DNA from 4 places in the Bariatricus sp. HCP28S3_F11 genome. Region 1 is predicted to be linked to each of the others. Evidence: predicted binding sites of a transcription regulator. Region 1 holds the regulator's gene; each other region holds the start of a gene.
What was found. Region 1 encodes Rex, which represses fermentation and respiration genes when NADH is low (regulators of the CRP and FNR family bind a similar motif). Its sites were predicted from a motif close to ATTGTTAANTANTTAACAAT; they were not measured.
Positions count from the first base shown of each region.

Region 2: the regulator Rex is predicted to act here: its motif matches at 2,716-2,735, upstream of gap (type I glyceraldehyde-3-phosphate dehydrogenase).
Region 3: the regulator Rex is predicted to act here: its motif matches at 1,904-1,923, upstream of rsxC (electron transport complex subunit RsxC).
Region 4: the regulator Rex is predicted to act here: its motif matches at 1,652-1,671, upstream of ACTNBR_RS08885 (iron-sulfur cluster assembly scaffold protein).

Region 1 is NZ_JBQHUC010000008.1:12,533-16,568, forward strand. Features, by position in the region: gene ACTNBR_RS05605 (ABC-F family ATP-binding cassette domain-containing protein) at 1-1,682, opposite strand, end outside; gene ACTNBR_RS05610 (redox-sensing transcriptional repressor Rex) at 1,826-2,476, shown strand; gene ACTNBR_RS05615 (NAD(P)H-hydrate dehydratase) at 2,574-4,036, shown strand, end outside.
Region 2 is NZ_JBQHUC010000001.1:211,004-215,039, forward strand. Features, by position in the region: gene nifS (cysteine desulfurase NifS) at 1-213, shown strand, start outside; gene nifU (Fe-S cluster assembly scaffold protein NifU) at 230-673, shown strand; gene mnmA (tRNA 2-thiouridine(34) synthase MnmA) at 709-1,806, shown strand; gene ACTNBR_RS01040 (histidinol-phosphatase HisJ family protein) at 1,839-2,642, shown strand; gene gap (type I glyceraldehyde-3-phosphate dehydrogenase) at 2,804-3,817, shown strand; gene ACTNBR_RS01050 (phosphoglycerate kinase) at 3,931-4,036, shown strand, end outside.
Region 3 is NZ_JBQHUC010000001.1:118,018-122,053, forward strand. Features, by position in the region: gene ispH (4-hydroxy-3-methylbut-2-enyl diphosphate reductase) at 1-755, shown strand, start outside; gene rpsA (30S ribosomal protein S1) at 736-1,824, shown strand; gene rsxC (electron transport complex subunit RsxC) at 2,036-3,355, shown strand; gene ACTNBR_RS00555 (RnfABCDGE type electron transport complex subunit D) at 3,386-4,036, shown strand, end outside.
Region 4 is NZ_JBQHUC010000015.1:64,008-68,043, reverse strand. Features, by position in the region: gene ACTNBR_RS08890 (GGGtGRT protein) at 1-839, opposite strand, end outside; gene ACTNBR_RS08885 (iron-sulfur cluster assembly scaffold protein) at 915-1,607, opposite strand; gene ACTNBR_RS08880 (GNAT family N-acetyltransferase) at 1,718-3,148, opposite strand; gene ACTNBR_RS08875 (competence/damage-inducible protein A) at 3,167-4,036, opposite strand, start outside.

The DNA of each region.
Region 1 (4,036 bases):
GACTGGGACATTGAAGAAGTGCCTTCATTCGTAGATTGCTTGTCTGAAATATTGCCACCGGCGTATGCCGTCGTGAGTTCCTCTTTCTTTTCGAGATAGTAATCGTAGTTTCCAATATAATTTACAAAAGTATGGTTCACCAGGTCAAGAATACGCGTGGCTGTCTGGTTGATGAAATAACGGTCATGGGACACATAAAGTACGGTTCCGGTGTACTCATTCAATGCATTTTCCAAAATTTCTTTCGAAGCGATGTCCAGGTGGTTCGTAGGCTCGTCCAAAATCAGGAAGTTCGCCTCGGAGAGCATCAGCTTTGCAAGAGATACTCGTCCGCGTTCTCCGCCGCTCAAATCACCGATCATCTTAAATACATCATCGCCTGTGAATAAAAATGCAGCTAGAACATTCCGGATCTGTGTATTCGTAAGTGTCGGATAATCATCGGAGATCTCTTCAAAGATCGTTTTTTCCATGTGAAGTACGTGATGTTCCTGATCGTAGTAACCGATATGTACATTGGTTCCCAGTGTAAAGCTTCCCGAATCCGCCGCGATCACATTGTTCAAAATCTTAAGCAGTGTCGTTTTCCCTGTTCCGTTATCGCCTACGATGGCTACATGTTCACCTCGCTTAATCTCGAAGCTGACATCCTGAAAAAGGACCTGGGGAGCAAATGATTTTCCAAGGCCTTCAACGCGAAGCACGTCGTTCCCGCTCACACAGGAAGGCTCCAGGCTTAAATGAATATCGGTATTCAGCTCAACCGGTTTTTCAACAGGTGTGATTTTGTTTAACAGCTTTTCCCGGCTTTCCGCACGTCGGATTGATTTCTCCCGATTGAAGGAACGAAGCTTTTCGATGACTGCCTCCTGATGCTTGATTTCCCGTTGCTGATTCAGATATTCTTTCAGCCTTGCGTCTCTGAGCTGCTGTTTCTTCTGGGCATAATCTGAATAATTTCCCATATATGTCATCAGTGTACCGCTTTCAATCTCCAGCACTTTCGTTACGACACGATTCAAAAAATAACGGTCGTGGGAGACGATGAGCACTGCACCGGAGTAATTCAGCAGGTAGTTCTCAAGCCATGCGATTGAATTCATATCCAAGTGATTGGTAGGCTCATCCAGCAGTAAAATATCCGGTTTCGTCAGCAGAAGTTTGCCGAGGGAAACACGTGTCTTCTGGCCGCCGGAAAGGGCGTCCACCGGTTTCTGAAATTCATCCTCAGTAAACCCAAGGCCTTTAAGAACACCGACCAGTTCGCTTTTATAAGAATAGCCGTCAGCACGTTCAAATGCAGCGGTAAGTCTATGATAAGTGTCAAGTTTCATCTGAAGTGCGTCACCGGTCAGCGTACTGATTTCCAGTTCCAGTGCACGAATCTGACGTTCCATTTCGATAATCTCAGATTTGGCGGTGCGGACTTCTTCGTAAATGGTATTCCCGCTCATCAGGTCCTGGTGCTGGGCAAGATAGCCCATTGTTTTTCCTTTGGTAAGAATTACATCACCGTCATCACTATTCAATTCACCGACGATCATTTTCAAAATTGTGGATTTCCCGGCGCCGTTCAGACCGACCAGCGCCGCTTTCTCACGGTCTTCTATATGAAAGGAGCCTTTATTCACAATAACCTGCTCCCCAAAGGATTTCGTTAAATTGTGGCATGCCAGTATCATTTTCAAACCTCCTTATACTGTAGAAATAGGTACTGTCTACCTCATTATATCGGAAATACAATAAAAAACAACTATTAAGTTTGACTTTTTTATGTCATTTTTATATAATGAAATTTAGAATAAGAATGGAAGGTGGATGTCAGGTGGAAGAAAGAGAAATATCTCAGGCAGTAATCAGAAGACTTCCGAGATACTATCGTTATCTTGGCGAATTGCTGGAACACGGTGTGGAACGAATATCCTCCAACGATTTGAGCAAGAGAATGAAAGTAACTGCATCCCAGATTCGTCAGGACCTTAATAATTTTGGTGGATTTGGACAACAGGGATACGGGTATAATGTAAAATACTTATATACGGAAATAGGGAAAATTCTGGGACTGGACAACCAACATAACATGGTCATTATCGGTGCCGGTAATCTTGGACAGGCACTGGCTAATTATGCAGCATTTGAAAAAAGAGGTTTTGTATTAAAAGGATTATTTGACGTGAATCCACGACTTGTGGGAATTACGATCCGCGGTGTGGAGATCCGGATGATGGATGAACTGAGTGATTTTATTCAGAAGAATGATATTGAAATCGGAGTACTTGCGATTCCGAAGACAAGAGCCATAGATGTTGCGAATGTTCTGGTTGATAATGGTGTGCGGGCGATCTGGAATTTTGCACATACAGATTTGAATCTTCCGGATAATATTATTGTTGAGAACGTGCATTTATCGGAGAGTCTGATGAGACTTTCATACAATATAACACGTTATAATATGGAACATACAGATAATTCATAATTCGACAGAATGTGTTACACACATTTTGCCTGAATCGGCGTAATGAGAGAAGAGTTCCGGCTGCGGGGCTCTTTATTGCGTATTGGAAGGTGAGAATATGAAATATATATTGACGGCTAAACAGATGAAAGCGGCGGACGGAAGAATGATCCATGAGATCGGGATTCCTTCGCTGGTACTGATGGAACGTGCGGCGCTTCAGTGTATGGCTGCAATGAAAGAAGAGCAGATTGATCTGTCCTATGCACTGGTGGTATGCGGCTCCGGCAACAACGGTGGAGACGGATTCGCGGTGGCAAGACTGCTTGCCGAAGAAGGAAAAAGGGTCGATGTGTGTTTTGCCGGAAAATTGGAATCCAGGAGTGAAGAAACGAAGCAGCAGATGCATATTCTGGAAAATCTGGGCGTGTCTGTAGGAAACACTTTACCGGAGAAGGAATATAGTGTTATTATAGATGCCGTATTTGGAATCGGGCTTTGCCGAAATATCGAAGGACATTACCAGAATGTGATTGAACAAATGAACCGGTATCAGGGATACAAAGTTGCGATTGATACTCCGTCCGGAATTTCCGCTGACACCGGGGAAGTACTGGGATGTGCGTTCCGGGCTGATTTGACAGTCACGTTTGCATACGCTAAGGCAGGTCAGGTTTTCTTTCCGGGTTCCGAGTATGCGGGGAAAGTACTGGTAAAGGATATCGGCATTACGGATCCGGGCTTTGAAAACCGGGACGATCTTTATTTTATGCTGGAAAAACAGGATGTGATTTCCAGGATGCCGGAGAGAAAGCCGGATTCCAATAAAGGAAGCTATGGAAGGGTTCTTCTTATTGCCGGAAGTAGGGGAATGTCGGGGGCAGCGTACTTAAGTGCCCATGCGGCGTACATGGTAGGCGCAGGCCTTGTACGGATATACACGGAAGAATCCAACAGACAGATTCTTCAGCAGCTTCTGCCGGAAGCTATTATCACGACTTATGATGAGATGGCCTTAGATTGTTTCCGGGAACTTCCAGATCTGCTTCAATGGGCAGATGTGGTCTGCATCGGATGCGGACTTGGAATTTCAGAGTATTCGCGGAGACTTTTTAAAATGACGCTGGAAATGAACCGGAAGCCGTGTGTGATTGATGCGGACGGTCTCAATCTTCTTGCGGAATTTACCGAAGAAGAGCGAAGAAAATGGGCGCGCCAGAAAGAACAGTATGTGCTGACACCTCATATGAAAGAAATGTCAAGATTGACAGGATATCCTGTTGCAGAACTAAAGAATCATAGGAACGCTCTTCTACGTGAGTTTGTTGAAAAAATGCAGGTCGTTTGTGCCATGAAAGACAGCAGAACACTCGTCGCAGCTTGCGGACATCCGACGTTTCTGAATTCATCCGGAAATGCAGCAATGGCGAAGGCCGGTTCCGGTGACGTGCTGGCAGGAACGATTGCCGGCCTGATGGCTCAGAACCTCCCGACTTTTGACGCGGCTGTGTTGGGAGTATATCTGCACGGCCTTGCCGGAGATACGGCAAGAGAAGAATGTGGATCCTACAGTGTGCTTGC
Region 2 (4,036 bases), on a different contig from region 1:
GCCTGCACTTCGGGATCTCTGGATCCGTCCCATGTGCTGATGGCGATCGGACTTCCACACGAGATCGCGCATGGATCGCTGCGGCTGACACTGAATGAAGAGATCACCAGAGAAGAGATCGACTATGTCGTAGAACAATTGAAAACGATCGTAAGTGATCTGAGAAATATGTCACCGCTTTATGAAGACTTTATGAAAAAACAGGAGAAATAACAGGAGGTAAATATAGATGTATTCAGAAAAAGTAATGGATCATTTTCAGCACCCGAGAAATATGGGTGAGATTGAAAATGCCAGTGGAGTGGGAACAGTAGGTAATGCGAAATGTGGAGATATCATGAGAATTTATCTTGATATTGACGATAACGGTATCATCAGGGATGTCAAATTCAAGACTTTCGGGTGCGGAGCTGCCGTTGCGACCAGTAGTATGGCGACGGAGCTTGTGAAAGGCAAGAATATTCAGGAGGCAATGCAGATCACGAATAAAGCCGTTATGGAAGCACTTGACGGTCTTCCGCCGGTAAAGGTACATTGTTCTCTTCTGGCGGAAGAAGCAATTCATGCAGCACTCTGGGATTATGCGCAGAAGAATGGAATTAAGATCGAAGGACTTGAAAAACCGAAGTCCGATATTCATGAAGGAGAAGAGGACGAGGAAGAAGAGTACTAGTATACTAGAACTAGACTTTGCCGCGGAGAAGAAGGATGGAGAAAAAGAAAGTTGTTGTTGGAATGTCCGGCGGTGTGGATTCTTCCGTTGCTGCCTACCTGCTAAAGGAACAGGGATATGATGTGATCGGTGTCACAATGCAGATCTGGCAGGATGAAGAAGAAACGGTGCAGGAGGAAAACGGTGGATGCTGTGGCCTCAGTGCAGTGGAAGACGCGCGCCGGGTAGCTGCCGCACTGGATATTCCGTACTATGTGATGAATTTTAAGAAAGAATTTCAGAAATATGTCATTGACTATTTTATGGATGAGTATCTGAACGGACGGACTCCGAATCCGTGTATTGCGTGCAACCGGTATGTGAAATGGGAAGCACTTCTTACGCGAAGTATGGAAATCGGTGCTGATTATATTGCGACAGGGCATTACGCAAGAATCGATGTACTTCCAAACGGAAGATATGCGATTAAGCATTCGGCAACCAGAATGAAGGACCAGACATATGCACTTTACAATCTGACACAGGATCAGCTGAAACGGACTCTGATGCCGGTGGGAGAGTATTCCAAGGAAGAGATCCGTGCTATTGCAGAGAAGATCCATCTCAAAGTGGCCAGTAAACCGGACAGTCAGGATATCTGCTTTGTACCGGACGGGGATTACGCGGAATTTATCCGAAGAGAAAGCAAAAAAGAAGTACCCGAGGGGAATTTTGTCAGTACCGACGGGAAAATCCTTGGAAGACATAAAGGAATTACACATTATACCGTCGGACAGCGCAAGGGCCTGGGCCTCTCTCTCGGACACCCCGCATTTGTTCTGGAGATTCGACCGGAAACGAACGAAGTCGTAATAGGAACGAATGAAGAATCCATGACACGGTTCGTGAAGGCAAATCGTCTGAACTTTATGGCAGTTGAAGATATCGAAGGCGAGATGCGTGCATTTGGCAAAATACGATACAATCATAAAGGTGCACCGTGTACGGTCAAAAGAACGGGTGAAGATGAAATCCTTTGCACATTTGACGAACCGGTAAGGGCGGTGACGCCGGGGCAGGCATTGGTTCTTTATGACGGAGATTACGTGCTGGGAGGCGGAACGATCATTACAGACAGAAACACATCCCTGTAGTACAAGACGGCATCGTTCCGGAAAGGAGAAAAATGTGCAGCGACTCACATATGCATACACGCTTTTCGGGGGATTCCGAAGCAGACCCGGAGAGCATGATTCTTGCGTCCATATCGAAAGGACTCGAAAGTATCTGCATCACAGACCATGAAGATATGGACTATGTCTGTGAAGGAATCGAATTTATATTTGGCAGAGAAGAATATTTCCGCACATTTTCAGAGCTTCGGGAAAAATATAAGGATCAGATCGATCTGCGAATCGGTGTGGAAATCGGACTTCAGCCGCATCTCCCGGAAAGAATTCACTCTTTCCTGAAAGGATATTCTTTTGATTATGTGATCGGATCCGTACATGTGATTCGGGGAAAGGATCCATATTACAGAGACTTCTTTGATGGGCGGACGGATAGGGAAGCATATCGGGAAGTGCTGGATGAGACGCTGACCGATATCAGCTGTTGTCCGGATTTTGATACGCTGGGGCACCTGGATTACTCCGTGCGCTACGGTACACATAGAGAAGAAGAGTATTCCTACCAGGCATTCTCGGATCAGATCGACGAAATCCTGCGTTTTCTGATCGAACATGGAAAGGGGCTTGAATTGAATACGGCTGGACTTAAGTATGGTCTTCCCTTTGCACACCCACATCCGGATATCCTGAAACGTTACCGGGAACTGGGAGGCGAGATCGTGACGATCGGCTCAGATGCCCACAGGGAAGAGCATATCGCTTATGGATTTGACAAGGTTTCCGGGATCCTCGAAGACTGCGGATTTCGATATTATGCAGAGTTTAAAAATAGGGAGCCGGTTTTCAGGAGAATTAAATAAAAAATGGAAAACAGCCCACAAAAATGCAAAAGACACTTGAATTTTTGTTCGGGATTTAGTACAATAAAACATGGTTGATGAATCTTTAACAATGTTAATCATTTATCATTTCTGTAGCTGTAACAAACAGTAATACAATTAAACTTTAGGAGGACTAAATCATGGCAGTAAAAGTAGCAATCAATGGATTTGGACGTATCGGACGTCTTGCGTTCAGACAAATGTTCGGAGCAGAAGGATATGAGATCGTTGCAATCAACGACCTTACATCTCCTAAAATGTTAGCTCACTTATTAAAATACGATTCTACTCAGGGAAAATACGCATTAGCTGATACTGTAACAGCTGGCGAAGATTCTATCACTGTTGATGGAAAAGAAATCAAAATCTACGCTGAAGCTAAAGCTGAAAACCTTCCATGGGGAGAACTTGATGTAGATGTAGTTCTTGAATGTACAGGATTCTACACATCTAAAGCAAAAGCAGAAGCACATATCACAGCAGGTGCTAAGAATGTTATCATCTCAGCTCCGGCAGGAAATGACCTTCCGACTATCGTTTACAATGTAAACCATGAAAAGATTACAAAAGATGATCATATCATTTCAGCAGCTTCTTGTACAACAAACTGTCTGGCACCGATGGCTAAGGCACTGAACGATCTTGCACCGATCAAATCTGGTATCATGTGTACAATCCATGCTTACACAGGTGATCAGATGACTCTTGACGGACCGCAGAGAAAAGGCGATCTCAGAAGATCTCGTGCAGCAGCATGCAACATCGTTCCAAACAGCACAGGAGCAGCTAAAGCTATTGGTTTAGTAATTCCTGAATTAAATGGAAAATTAATCGGATCTGCTCAGCGTGTTCCGACCCCGACAGGTTCTACTACAATCCTTACAGCAGTTGTTGAAGGAAATGTAACTGTAGATCAGATCAATGCAGCTATGAAAGCAGCTTCTAACGAATCTTTCGGATACAATACAGATGAAATCGTTTCAAGCGATATCGTTGGTATGACATATGGTTCATTATTCGATGCTACACAGACAATGGCTATGCCGCTTGACAACGGAACTACAGAAGTTCAGGTTGTTTCTTGGTATGACAATGAAAATTCTTACACAAGCCAGATGGTAAGAACAATCAAACACTTCGGAACATTACTGTAAGCCGGATGTTTGGCAATTGAATCTGACGGATTATTTCCAGAATAGACTCACAAAGGGTCCGGTCTTATTTGGGACCGGACCTTATTTTTTAAGAAATTAAGGAGGCATATGACATGCTTAACAAAAAATCAGTAGATGACATTAATGTTAAGGGCAAAAGAGTCCTTGTAAGATGCGATTTTAACGTACCGCTCATCGATGGAAAGATCACAGACGAGA
Region 3 (4,036 bases), on a different contig from region 1:
TCCATAATGAAGAAGTTGTGAAGGATTTGGAAGAACGCGGGGTAAAAGTAATACGAAGTGAGGAAGAACTGGAAAAACTGACAGAGGGTCTTGTAATCATACGATCACATGGTGTTCCCAAAAGAATTTGTGACATGCTGGAGAAGAGGGGAGTTTCATATGTGGATGCCACCTGTCCGTTTGTCAAAAGGATTCATAAAATTGTATCAGAAGAAAGTGAAAGAGGAAGCTATATTGTGATTGTCGGAGATCCAGAGCATCCGGAAGTGCAGGGAATCCGCGGATGGGCTAAGGATAATGTAAGCGTGATTCAGAATGCGGAGGAAGCACAAAAATTTTCGCTGAATTCTTGTGGGAATGCGATACCATGTAGACAGAAAGTCTGTGTAGTGGCACAAACGACATTTAATTACAATAAATTCAAAGATTTAGTTGAAATTATTTCAGAAAAGGGTTATGATATAAGTGTTTTAAATACGATTTGCAATGCTACGAAGGAGCGTCAGACAGAAGCCAGGAGCATTGCGGAAGAGGTGGATGCTATGATTGTAATTGGTGACAAGCATAGTTCCAATACCCAAAAGCTATTTGAAATATGCAAAAAAGCATGTAACAATACGTACTATATACAGACACTTGGCGATTTGGATACGAATCAATTAAGGTCCGTGGAAACAGTAGGTATTACAGCAGGGGCATCCACGCCCAACAATATAATTGAGGAGGTTCAAAATAATGTCAGAATTAACTTTTGAACAAATGTTAGAAGAATCATTTAAAACAATTCATAATGGAGAGGTTGTAGATGGCACTGTAATCGATGTGAAACCGGACGAGATTATTCTGAATATCGGATACAAGGCCGACGGTATCATCACCAGAAGTGAATACACGAATGAGTCAGGATTAGACCTTACAACAGTTGTATCTGTTGGAGACACAATGACTGTAAAAGTGCTGAAAGTAAATGATGGAGAAGGACAGGTTCTTCTTACATACAAGAGACTTGCAGCTGAGAAGGGCAATGAAAGATTAAAAGAAGCATTCGAGAACAAAGAAGTTCTGAAAGCAACCGTTACACAGATCCTTGGCGGCGGATTAAGTGTTGTTGTAGATGAAGCAAGAGTATTTATTCCTGCAAGTCTTGTGTCAGATACTTATGAGAAAGATTTATCAAAGTATCAGGATCAGGAGATTGAGTTTGTGATCAGCGAGTTCAATCCGAGAAGAAATCGTATCATCGGTGATAGAAGACAATTGCTCGTAGCAGAGAAGGCTGAGAAGCAGAAAGAGCTCTTTGCAAAGCTGAAAGTTGGCGATACGGTTGAGGGTACTGTTAAAAACGTGACAGACTTCGGCGCATTTATCGATCTCGGCGGAGTGGACGGACTGCTTCATATTTCTGAAATGTCATGGGGAAGAGTTGAGAATCCGAAGAAAGTATTTACAGTAGGTGAGACTCTGAAAGTACTTGTGAAAGATATTCGCGATACAAAGATCGCACTCAGCCTGAAGTTCCCGGAGACCAATCCGTGGGCAAACGCAGCAGAAGATTATGCTGTAGGTAAAGAAGTGACAGGAAAAGTGGCAAGAATGACTGATTTCGGTGCATTTGTAGAGCTGGCACCTGGTGTAGATGCATTACTTCACGTATCTCAGATTTCCAGAGCACATGTTGAGAAGCCGTCTGATGTTCTTTCTGTTGGTCAGGAGATTACAGCTAAGGTTGTAGATTTGAATGAAGCTGAGAAGAAGATCAGCCTTAGCATGAAAGCACTGGAGAATGCAGAAGTGCAGGCAGCGGAAGCACCGGTTGAAGAATAGAATTTTAGAAAATTCAAGTGAATATGATGGGATTTTTATACAAAAAGAGACTGGAAACAGTCTCTTTTTGCGTCTATAAAATGTTAAAAAAACATCAAGATGTTTCTCAAAATGTACAATAAATTTGTGCATTTTACTGGAATTGTTCTTGAGTTTTCGGTATAGTTAGAGCAAGTCAACAAGGAGAAATAAGGAAGGAAGGAAATTGATTATGGGACTTTTGACATTTAAAGGCGGAGTTCATCCGAATGACGGCAAAAGCTTTGCAAAGGACAAGGAAATTGTAGAACTGTTGCCGAAAGGCGATCTTGTGTATCCGCTTTCCCAACACATCGGGGCGCCGGCAAGCCCGGTTGTCAAAAAAGGCGATCATGTCCTGAAAGGGCAGATGATTGCCGAAGCGGGTGGATTTGTATCTGCGCCGATTTATGCGTCCGTGTCGGGAACTGTAAAAGCAATTGAGCCGCATGTGAACCCGACCGGTGCAAAAGTGAATTGCATTGTAATTGAAAATGATGGTCAGTATGAAGAGGTGGAATATCCTCCTGTAAAACCACTTTCAGAACTGACAAAAGAAGAGATTCTGAATATGATCGCGAATGCCGGTATTGTAGGTATGGGTGGGGCCGGATTCCCGACCCGTGTGAAGCTCTCACCGAAAGAACCGGAGAAGATCGATTACATCATAGCGAACTGTGCAGAATGTGAACCGTATATCACGGCAGACTACAGAAGGATGATGGAGACTCCGGAACTTCTGGTAGAAGGCATGAAAGTTATTCTCAAGTTGTTTGACAATGCAAAAGGTATTTTTGGTGTGGAAGATAACAAACCGGATTGTATCGCAAAACTCAAAGAACTGGTTAAAGACGAACCGCGTATGGAAGTAAAGACATTGATGACAAAATATCCGCAGGGTGCAGAGCGTCAGCTGATCTATGCAACCACTGGACGCGCCATCAACTCTACGATGCTCCCGGCCGACGCAGGATGTGTGGTGGATAATGTAGAAACTGTCATCAGTATTTACAACGCGGTTGTGAAGGGAATCCCGTCTATGGAGCGTGTTGTGACCGTGAGTGGTGACGGCGTTGCAAATCCGGGAAATTATAAAGTCCTTTTTGGTACCAATCAGAGAGAATTGGTAGAAGCAGCAGGCGGATTGAAGGAAGGATGCGAAAAGGTGATTTCCGGCGGACCGATGATGGGATTTGCCATGTATACGCTTGACACACCGATTACGAAAACATCGTCTTCTATTCTCTGTCTTTCCAAAGACGAAGTATCTGCAAGTACGGCGACCGCATGTATCAACTGCGGAAGATGTGTGGAGGCCTGCCCAAGCCGAATCATACCGTCCAGACTTGCGGATCTTGCAGAACGTCATGATGAAGCAGGATTTGTCAAGATGAACGGACTGGAATGTGTGGAATGTGGTTCATGCAGTTATGTCTGTCCGGCAAAGCGCCATCTGAAGCAGGCAATCGGCTCCATGAGAAAGACTGCACTTGCAAATAAAAAGAAAAAATAGAACAGTACAGAGAGGAAGAGGTGAACAAAAGTGAGTGAACAATTGAAAATTTCATCTTCACCACATATTCGTTCCAAAGCGACGACCAGTAATATTATGATGTGGGTTGCAATCGCACTTCTGCCGGCGACCGCCTTTGGAATCTATAATTTCCGTGACACACATGCATGGCTTGTTGTGATCGTGACGACAGCAGCAGCAGTACTTACGGAATATATTTATGAGAAACTAATGCACAAACCGATCACGATCAAAGATTTCAGTGCAGTTGTCACAGGACTTCTGCTTGCACTGAACCTTCCGCCGACAGCACCACTTTGGATGGGAGTTCTCGGAAGCGTATTTGCAATCCTGGTCGTAAAGCAGCTGTTTGGAGGACTGGGACAGAACTTTATGAACCCGGCACTTGCTGCAAGATGTTTCCTGCTGATTTCTTTTACCGGCAGAATGACATCCTTTACATATGACGGGATTTCAGGTGCCACACCGCTTGCGGCTATCCGCGCAAATGTGGAAGCAGGCAACAGTGCACTGGCAGGAGTGAACAGCATGGATATGCTCCTTGGAAAGATCGGAGGAACGATCGGTGAGACTTCTGTGATCGCAATTATGATTGGCGCGATTATTCTGATTCTTATGGGAATTATCGATCTTCGTATTCCGGGAACTTATATCGTGACA
Region 4 (4,036 bases), on a different contig from region 1:
ATACCATAGGAAGCCGGTCCTGCTGCCATGTTGTCCGGGTGAAGGGTACGTCCTGTACCGCCGCCTGAAGCAACTGAGAAATATTTCTTGCCCTGTTCGATACATTCTTTCTTGTATGTACCTGCAACCGGATGCTGGAAACGTGTCGGGTTTGTAGAGTTACCTGTGATAGAAACGTCTACGCCTTCTTTGTGCATGATTGCAACACCTTCACGTACATCGTTTGCTCCGTAGCAGTTTACTTTAGAACGAAGTCCGTCAGAGTAAGCGATTCTCTGAACTTCTTTCAGTTCTCCTGTATAATAATCGTATTCTGTCTGAACGTATGTGAATCCGTTAATTCTGGAAATGATCTTTGCAGCGTCTTTTCCGAGACCGTTCAGGATAACACGAAGCGGTTTTTTACGAACTTTGTTTGCTTTTTCAGCGATACCGATTGCGCCTTCAGCTGCTGCGAATGATTCATGACCAGCAAGGAATGCGAAGCAGTCTGTATCTTCTTCCAGAAGCATCTTTCCAAGGTTACCGTGTCCAAGACCTACTTTTCTCTGGTCTGCTACAGAACCCGGGATGCAGAAAGCCTGAAGGCCTTCACCGATTGCTGCTGCAGCTTCTGCTGCTGTGTCAACATTTTTCTTAATTGCGATTGCTGCACCTGTGATATATGCCCAGCATGCATTTTCAAAACAGATCGGCTGAATAGCCTTAACCTGATTATAAACATCAAGTCCGGCATCCTTTGTAATCTTTTCTGCTTCTTCCAAAGAAGCAATGCCATAGCTGTTTAATACTTCATTGATTTTATCAATTCTTCTTTCATATGATTCAAATAAAGCCATTTACTTGTCCTCCTGATTTATTTTAAGTTACCTGATATGTACAAGCGGCACCAATTCTTAAGGCGACACTAATGATTAAGCTTTACGTGGGTCGATGATCTTAACAGCGTCAGCTACACGACCATACTGTCCCTGAGCTTTCTCCCATGCTACGTTTGGTTCGTCTCCGCCTTTGATGAAATCTGTGAATTTGCCAAGGCTTACGAATTTGTAACCGATGATCTCATCATGCTCGTCCAGTGCGATACCTGTAACATATCCTTCTGCCATTTCAAGATAACGAGGACCTTTTGCAAGTGTTCCATACATTGTACCAACCTGAGAACGAAGTCCTTTACCAAGGTCTTCCAGACCTGCGCCGATCGGAAGTCCGTCTTCAGAGAATGCACTCTGAGTTCTTCCGTAAACGATCTGTAAGAATAACTCTCTCATTGCTGTATTGATAGCATCACATACAAGGTCTGTATTCAGTGCTTCCAGAATTGTCTTGCCCGGAAGAATTTCAGATGCCATAGCTGCGGAATGAGTCATTCCTGAACATCCGATCGTCTCAACCAGTGCTTCCTGGATAATACCATCTTTAACATTCAAAGTCAGTTTGCATGCTCCCTGCTGCGGTGCACACCAGCCAATTCCGTGTGTCAGACCAGAAATATCCTTTACTTCTTTTGCTTTAACCCATTTCGCTTCTTCCGGAATCGGAGCCGGTCCGTGATTTGCACCCTGAGCTACCGGACACATCATTTCTACTTCATGTGAATAAATCATGTTAAAACTCCTTTCAAATGTAAATGATTTCTTCCTATAGTGTGTTTGACATATTTTTAACACCCCATATATGTCTTTATTTTCGCATAATTTTCGACATTCGTCAATCATTAGTTTGTACAAAGATTCCAAAAATCACTGTCTGTTTTGTAGGCTTTTATCTCCTCCATTGTAAATGGTGCGGTGATCCAGCCACGCTCTTCCTTCTGCTGTTCATCATCCCGATAATGATAGGTCATACCGATTTCAATACCGTCCTTGTTCACGAAGAAATTGTCATAATAACGGTTATCAAGGATCTCTCCGCTCAGGATTTTCCGATACTGTGACGTCTTCAGCGCATCTACTACGATCGAATTCGGTGCTTCTTCTTTCATCCGTTTCTTCCATTCTTTTATAAATTCCGTATCTACATTGATGATTTCACTCGTTTCATAGATTTTTCCGTCTGACAGGCGGATGTTTCTCGTTCTTAGATCCTGATATCTTGCATTTTTGTTTCCTGCATAATAATCATCCGAGAAGACTACGCTGATAAAATCTTCTCCCGCGTATGTCACACGATAAGTCACCTTACTTGCGAGGATCGGAGAGTCTTCTTTCATCACCGCCGCTTTCATATCATCGCTGGCCTTAAGATACAGCGCATTGACCGTACTCATCGCACAGTTTTTCAGTTCCTCATTGACCTTCGCAATCTGTTCTCCTTCCAGCCCCTGGATCTGCGGATACTTCACATCGAACTGGGATGTGATGCTTCCCTCACTTTTCGAGGATTCATAAGAATAAGACTCCTCCGTAATCGTGTAGGGCAGGTTCTCCGCCTGGTAACATTCGATTCCATCAATTCCTTCCCCGGTCTCTTTTTTCGTCTCTTTCTCCGTTTGATCCGTTTGCCCCCCATCGCTTAGGAATGGATTTTTCATTCCTCCGCCATCCATAATTCCATCCTGAACCATCGTAAATACTCTATACGCTGTCGTTCCGACACCTATTCCCAGAAGTACCACAAGAGCCAGGATAGCCAGCATCAGGAATTTTCCTCTGCGTTTTGCTTTTTTCTGAAGCCGGATTTCTTCCGCACTCATCGCTCTTTCCATCGGAACGTAACGGACTTGGTTTTTCACCTGCTCCGGAGCCACTTCATGGAATCCAAGCCGCCTGTAAAAGCCTTCGGCCTGAGGCGCCGCATGAACCGTCATCTTCGTTATTCCAAATGCCACAATACAGAACTGCTGCAGGGCAACAAAGAGCAGCCTTCCGATTCCCCGTCTCTGCCAGTTCTTCCCGACAAACAGAAGCGCAATGTGCCCGTCAGTCTGCACAGCACCGACTCCGCAGAGCTCCTGTCCTTCCATTGCTCCGAACACAATCAGTTGTCCGCTCTGCACCTTCGGCATAAAATTCTCATATTTAATAAATTTCTGAAATTCTTCTACACCTTCCCTCGAATACGTCGGTGCAATATCAGCAGCAAACACATCCCATACCAGATGCAGTCCTTCCAGTATTTCCTCATTTTCCAGTCTTTTAATTATCATACGCTTTACCTCTTTATGTTATTTCTGCTGCTGTCCTGCCGCCAGCAATTCCTCCCTCAAAAGTGTAAGCGCCCGCACAACCGCATAATCCCGATTTTTCTCCCGGTTTCCGGTGAAATGACATTCCCGGGTCGTCACGCGTCCGTTCACCGCACATCCGATATAGACCAGTCCGACCGGCTTTTCCTTGGTCCCGCCGCCCGGTCCCGCGATTCCGGTCACACTCAGAGCAGCATCAGCCTCTGCTGCCTTTGCCGCACCTCGCGCCATTTCTTCGGCTGTCTGTGCACTTACCGCGCCGAATTCTTCCAGTGTCTCATGCTTCACACCCAGAATCTTTTCCTTGGATGCATTTGCATAAGTAATATACCCTTCATTGAACACCTCAGAAGCTCCGGCCGCATTCAGAAGCCGTCCGGCCAGCTTGCCCCCGGTACAGGATTCTGCGGTCGAAAGTGTCATGCCCTTTTCTTTCAAAAGTGCCACAAGATTCTCTTCCAGTGTCTCCTGCTCATTGATCGTATACACCGCATCGCCGAAGCGTCGATACATTTCCTCGATCATCGGCTTCATGAGCTCTTCTGCCTCTTCCTCGGATTTCGCCTTCGCAGTCACCCGGAAATGAACTTCTCCCGTCTTTGCATAAGGTGCCAGCGTCGGATTCGTCTGTGCGTCCATGAGATCCGCCACCATCGTTTCGGCCCGGCTCTCTCCGATACCACATATTTTCACCATATGAGAATAAATTCCTTCCGGCTGCAGTTTATTCAGGTACGGAGCAATGTCCTGTTCGAACATGGGTTTCATCTCATTCGGTGGTCCCGGAATCAGAATCGCTGTCTTTCCCTTTTCCGGATCTTCAATGATCAGTCCAGGAGCGGTGCCGTT